One region of the Sporosarcina sp. P19 genome, then DNA from elsewhere that is predicted to be linked to it. Evidence: riboswitches for the same ligand, from Rfam matches in the RefSeq annotation. Region 1 holds a riboswitch; each other region holds the start of a gene.
What was found. Region 1 has a riboswitch for thiamine pyrophosphate ahead of CSV74_RS07300 (ABC transporter ATP-binding protein). Riboswitches for the same ligand answer to the same signal wherever they lie in the genome.

Region 1 (2,202 bases):
AGTCCAGAGAAGAAAGATGGCAAAGCGGAAGGTAGGTCTAGTTTATAGAAGATATCTTTTGCGGACGCACCCATTGTTAGCATTAATTCACGTAAATTTTTATCTGAAGAGCGCAAGCCGTCGAAAACGCTGACGGTAATCGGGAAAAAAGTAATCAGTACCGTAACCGCGACTTTACTCCAAATACTGTAGCCGAACCATAAGACGAAAATCGGTGCGAGCGCGATGACCGGAATCGTTTGCGACGCGATCAGGATAGGGTAAAACGCCTGCTCGATCGGTTTCTTACTATACATCGCAATTGCCAGTGTGGATCCGAGCATGATTGAAATCGATAAGCCGATTAAGATAGTTAAAGCAGTCGGAGGTAAGTGGTGGATAAACAGCTCCGTTTTTAGCTCCCATAATCTGATCAGAATCGCTGAAGGGGACGGGAAGAGAAAGCTTTTGTCGTAAAGACGTGCGCTAATTTCCCATAGGCCCAGTAAAATCGAAACGAAAAGTATAGACCAACTATACGAAGTGATTTTCTTCATAGCCGCGCCTCCGAACGAAGCTCACTAATAAGTTGCTCCTTCAGTTCCATCAGTTCGGGCCGTGCCAAGTCTCGCATAGTACGTGGTCGGCTAAGAGGCACGATGACTTCGCGAATCGTCTGTACTGGTCTTTCAGCTAGTACAAAGATGCGATCGGATAGAAATAAAGCTTCGTCGATATCATGTGTGATGAAGACGATCGTTTTATCGAGCTTCTGCCATTGATCGATCAGCCACTCTTGCATCGTCAGCCGTGTGATTGCATCCAATGCGCTGAATGGCTCGTCCAGCAATAAAACATTGGAGCCGGTCAGGATCGTTCGTAAAAAGGAAACCCGTTGTCGCATCCCACCTGATAAATTTCCAGGATAGGCGTTTTCTTCGCCTGCCAGTCCGAAATCAGCTAGTAGCTGGATGATCTGATCGGCAGTAGGTTTATCGCCTTGAAGTTCTACTGGTAATTGGACATTTTCAAGAATCGTTCGCCACGGCATAAGTAAGTCTTGCTGCGGCATATAGCCGACTTTGCCCAACCGCTTCGTTGTCACTTCTCCGTTCAATGAAATCTCACCACTGTCAGGATTTTCTAGACCGGTGACTAGTCGGAACAACGTGCTTTTCCCGTAACCACTTGGTCCAATGATGCTGACAAATTCGCCTTCATTTACATGCCAATCGACTTGATCAAAAATAGCAGTTGGTTTCGAAGCATTGGTTGCTCGATAATGAAAAGATACATTCGTAAACTCTAAAACCTTATTCGTCATCATTCTTACCACTTCTCATTTCTTCAAAAAATACACACAAAAAAACCACTTCTCTGTGCGAAGCGGTTGCATAGTACGGTCGAAATCCGTCATATGTCCACTTCCCTCCGCTAGCATTATCTAGAGCAGGTTTCGAGGGTTAAGGCGAACGCCTCTCTCAGCAACAGCACCCCTAGTGTTTATCCATATCTTATCGTTACATAGTCTGAAAAGATAGTCAAGATAGGAAAGGAATAAATTGGTCATTTATAGGAGGTTGGAAAATATTCTACACGTCAAAAATCTCGCTATTGCAATTGTTTTGTCGACTCATTATGATTAAGGGGAGTTTATAGCGTATTTTGGTGTCTTGCTAGTTTGCAAGACGTAAAAAGGAATCAGGTGAAAATCCTGAACGGTCCGGCCACTGTAATTGGAAAGTAACTTCAGACAACCACTGGTATTTATACTGGGAAGGTTGAAGTTGCGTTCGTATCCAAAAGTCAGGAGACTTACCATAATACAATGCTTACAGCCTTCCGGGAAAAGGTGTGTATGTTGTGTTGTATTATGTATGTCTAAACACGCATCCATCCTTGTCTCTTTCCGGAGGCGGGATTTTTTTATTGAGAAAAATAGGGGGTAGGAGTCGTTGAGGAAAGGTAGTCGAGTAAGCAAGACATTCTCTGTGTTGCTAAGTTTGTTGTTGGTGTTGTCGGTTTTAACTCCAACAGTACAAGCGGTTGATACAGGAGTAGAGAAAACCAAAGCAACGGTTGCCGAGCAGGCAGATGTGGAAGAATTATTAGCTAAAACCATTCAATTTTATAAAAACAAAAAAATGAAATTGGATTCGTGGCAAACATTAGTAGGACTTTACGCAGCAGGTGAAGACCTGAATAATGGCGAGTGGATATTAC
Region 2 (2,202 bases), on a different contig from region 1:
CAATTTGATATCATATAGCTCTAACCCTTTTTCCGCCATCTCTGATCGAACGACTTCAGAAATTTGTTGAGTTAATTCTTTAAGCGTTGCGTATTCTTCATGCGTTAAAATATGAAGTTGCGCCAAAGCATCTTCTGAAATAGGTGGATCTTGACGTTCATCGTCTTTTAGCGTCACTTCCACGAAAGCATCCAATACTTGCCCTTCTTCAGCATACGCACCGAATCTGCGCAAGAAACTTCCGACCGCACGGTATCGACAAATCACTTCTAATCCTTTACCAAAGACCGTAGCAGGTTTCACCGTCATCGTTACTTCATCCAGATCAGCATCGATATAATGTGTTGGTACGTTTTGCTCCTCCAATTTCTCGAAAAAGTATTTCGTCATGCGAAGTCCAGACTTCCCAGCACCATCAATCGTCAGGCCTACTGTGTTAGCACCTGGATCGAATACACCATCTTCCCCTGTTACATCATCCTTGAATTTCAATAGCACGTGGCCATCTTCCAAGCGGTAGACGTCTTTCGTTTTACCAGAATAGGTTAATTTCATCCGTACGATTCTCCTCTATTCATAAATGTGTACTACCTATTCAGTATAAAGCACTTTGACGAGAAGAAAAAGTATTGTTTGACGAAAGTTGATAGGCATCACGGCAGATTTCACAAAATACTCTTATACTTAGGATCACACATACACTTTAAAGAGGAGGAAATGAATCATATACTTTCATACAGTTACCTTCTATCTTTTATTCGGAGCGCTTTTTGAAATATGTACTAAGTAGCATACGTACTCTTCCATCAAGGCAAGTATGGAACCGACTCTACAAGAAGCAAGCATCCTTTGAAACAACAAAATTATGGAAATCACTGTAAATAGTGTAGAAATCGGTATCGCTAATCAAATCGCTGAATGAGTACATATGTAAAAGAAACTCTTTTCATTCCGCCATACACATGATATGCTAGATATGAAAACTAAATATTTTGACCATTAGGGGAATCCTTCACAAGGACTGAGAAAAGAGTGTGGCTCTGAAACCCTTATCACCTGAACAGATTAGCACCTGCGGAGGGAAGTGGCGAGTCGTTCCGGATATATTTCTGTCGACATTTCTACCACTTTCCGATTCGGGAAGTGGTTTTTTCTATTGGAGGGGAATGAATGAAATTACTTGGCGTGACCGACGACCGCCTTTCAATTGATGAACTGACGCTACACTTGCAGCAGACTGCACCGTTTCTTGACGCCATCATTTTGCGGGAAAAGTCCAAGACAGATGAACAGCTTGTAAATATAGTCACGCGCCTTGCATGTGCTGGATTTCCACTCAACAAGCTCATTCTACATGCCAGACCTCACCTAGCTAGCAGGCTGAACCTATCAAAAGTACAGCTGACCGGTTATGGCATGTCTTTACCAGATGCACATCAAGAATTTCCTGAGCTGGCATTCGGTTGCTCGATTCATTCGTTGGCAGAAGCAAAGGAAGCTGTGAAAGAAGGAGCAGACTGGCTTTTGTACGGGCATGTTTTCGAGACGAAATCGAAGCCCGGACTGCCAGCGCGCGGAACGGAGGAATTGTTTTCTATTGCAGAGTGTAGTTCGATTCCCGTGTATGCAATCGGCGGAATTCAGCCGCATCACTTGCCCAATTTACAGCGAAACAATGTAGCAGGTGCTGCCGTATTATCCCCTATGCATTCACTAAAAGTCTTACAAAGTTATAGAAATGGAGTGTCGTCTGATGGAGAAAATGATTGATTTGAACGGAAAATCGTATTCGGTCGTTCCGGAAGTAGGGACGATTCAGCAGTTACTTGAGCATTTAGGACTTGGCGATCGTATTTTGATTGTGGAGAAAAACAAAGAGATTTTGCAGAAAGATTACTATGACGCACCAATTATGGACCGAGACCAAATTGAAATCATACATTTTGTAGGAGGCGGATGAAAATGTTAAAAATAGCAGATAAAAAATTCTCTTCACGGTTATTACTAGGTACGGGGAAATATCCTTCATTTAAAATACAAAAGCAAGCAGTTGAGGTATCAGAAGCAGAGATCCTGACGTTCGCGGTACGACGCATGGATATTTTTGAGAAGTCACAGCCCAATTTCCTCGAACAACTAGATTTAACACGCTATACATTGCTACCGAATACGGCAGGAGCAAGCACAGCAGAAGAAGCTGTA
Region 3 (2,202 bases), on a different contig from region 1:
TGCGCTCTCAGCAATTGTTGCAGTTTACCGTTCTCAAAGCCGTAATTCTTCCATTTGATTTGTCGGACGGAGCAATACCAGTCCATGTCGAGCGTTTCAGGCAATAGTCGACTAACGAATCCTCTATCAAATGATGCGTTATGCGCTACTATACCGTCTGCTTGATCTAGTATTTTCAAGATTCTATCCATATCCAATGACTTCCCTCTTACCATCTGATCGGTAATGCCTGTGAGATTCGTAATGGTCGGAGAGATGGAATAGAACGGTTCTTGAAACTCGCAATACTCATCAGCCACCCGAATAATACGATTATCTTCATACTCTCCGAGCATAACGCCTAACTCGATCACTTCACTGGCCTCGGCACTCATACCTGTCGTTTCCACGTCAATAAATGCTATATGTTTCGTCATGTAAAAACTCCTTTTACACTCTATTTACATTATATTAAGAACACAATTAAGATTATTTCTATCCTTTTAGTATATCAGGATTTCACTAGTATATGTTCAATTTAAACTGTATGCAGTTCATTGAAACGTGTAGTAATTTCTTAAGTTGCCAGACAATTCAACGTGCTGTATACTAGGATTACTTACATAATTGTCCGTACGGGTGCTTGAGAGAAACAGGCTGAGATAGCAGATTAATCTACTGCTGACCGTTAATCTGATCTGGGTAATGCCAGCGTAGAGACCGTGATCGATGGAATTATACAGGAATCTCTTTCCTTCTTCGGCCGTCTGCTCTTCAGACGGCTTTTTTGTATAAAAAAATAACAAGGAGTGGAAGAGTATGAAGAAGTTAAAGTTTACCGATTTGTTGATCACCATCATGATTGGCGTGGTGTTTGGGGTACTGATGAAGTTTTGGGATGATTTATACACTGTCGTCAAACCGATCATGCCTGTCGCACGTCAACTGCTTTACGGCATGTGGTTCATGGTAGGACCGTTCGCCTTTTTATTATTGCGAAAGCCTGGTACTGCATTCATCGCAAGTCTGGCAGGGGCTTCCTTGTCTGCGTTTGCCGGACATGGTATTGAGGTTTTGATGTATGGGTTTGCACAGGGTCTTGCTGCGGAATTACTGTTTGCTGCATTCCGTTATAGACGCTATTCCATTTTAATCGCCGGGTTAGCAGGTATCGCTTCATGTCTTGCAAGTTTCGGACTCGATTTAATTTACGGGTACGCAGCACTCGAAACATGGGCACTCATTGTGAAATACGGATTACGTACAATCAGCGCATTCATCTTCACAGGTATTTTCGCTGTATTTATTGTAAGAGCGCTAGAAGCAACAGGCGTGACATCGTTAATTCGACCTGTTGATAAGAAAGAATATACGTTGCTTGATCAGTAAACGCGGAGGAATGATCCAACTATGAAAAACATCAGCGTTACCGATTTACGATTAAAGTTTCCAGGAGAAGATGCTTTGCTCTTTAAAGACCTCTCCTTCTCTGTTCGGCCTGGTGAAAAAGTTCTCATGCTCGGTCCTAGTGGTTGCGGGAAATCTACTTTACTCCAAGTATTGAGCGGCATTATACCAAACTCTATCGAACTACCAATGAAAGCAACAGACATTCAGTTGCCTGACTCATGGGGATTCGTTTTCCAAGACCCCGATACACAGTTCTGTATGACATATGTCGATGAGGAACTCGCTTTCGTATTGGAAAATCTTCAAGTTCCGCGTGAAGAAATGGCCCTTCTTATTGAAGAGGTATTGAAACGTGTAGACTTGCATTTGAAAGACCCACATACGTCCATCAATGAAATGTCGCAAGGTATGAAGCAGCGGTTAGCATTAGCTTCTGTATTATTACTGGAACCTGACGTGCTATTTTTGGATGAACCATCTGCCTTACTGGATCCAGAAGGCACGCAACAAATTTGGTCTTCTATTAAAGAAGCAACCGCTGATAAAACTGTGATTATCGTGGAACATAAAATTGATTTGATTGCGGACTGGGTTGATCGCGTAGTGCTGTTTAATGATCATGGGGTTATGATAGCAGACGGTTCACCTGCAGAGATCTTCGCACACTTTCAGGAAGAACTGAAACGTTATGGTATTTGGTATCCAGGGGTATGGGAAGAATATAAAGCGTCTGAAGCATTTCAATCGATGATGATCAATCGTCAAACAGTTACATCCGAGGAGAAAATTCAGATTCAGGACTTTCACGGCTAT

Region 2: linked by a shared signal. The riboswitch ahead of CSV74_RS09835 (thiamine phosphate synthase) and the one ahead of CSV74_RS07300 (ABC transporter ATP-binding protein) in region 1 are both predicted to bind thiamine pyrophosphate.
Region 3: linked by a shared signal. The riboswitch ahead of CSV74_RS09370 (ECF transporter S component) and the one ahead of CSV74_RS07300 (ABC transporter ATP-binding protein) in region 1 are both predicted to bind thiamine pyrophosphate.

What each region holds. Positions count from the first base shown of each region.
Region 1 is NZ_PDYR01000005.1:38,910-41,111, reverse strand. Features, by position in the region: gene CSV74_RS07305 (ABC transporter permease) at 1-536, opposite strand, end outside; gene CSV74_RS07300 (ABC transporter ATP-binding protein) at 533-1,303, opposite strand; TPP riboswitch at 1,389-1,487, opposite strand; cobalamin riboswitch at 1,629-1,816, shown strand; gene CSV74_RS07295 (DUF4430 domain-containing protein) at 1,935-2,202, shown strand, end outside.
Region 2 is NZ_PDYR01000008.1:15,050-17,251, forward strand. Features, by position in the region: gene CSV74_RS09830 (phosphoribosylaminoimidazolesuccinocarboxamide synthase) at 1-555, opposite strand, end outside; TPP riboswitch at 992-1,100, shown strand; gene CSV74_RS09835 (thiamine phosphate synthase) at 1,171-1,770, shown strand; gene thiS (sulfur carrier protein ThiS) at 1,754-1,960, shown strand; gene CSV74_RS09845 (thiazole synthase) at 1,957-2,202, shown strand, end outside.
Region 3 is NZ_PDYR01000007.1:79,394-81,595, reverse strand. Features, by position in the region: gene CSV74_RS09375 (exonuclease domain-containing protein) at 1-416, opposite strand, end outside; TPP riboswitch at 605-716, shown strand; gene CSV74_RS09370 (ECF transporter S component) at 799-1,368, shown strand; gene CSV74_RS09365 (ABC transporter ATP-binding protein) at 1,390-2,202, shown strand, end outside.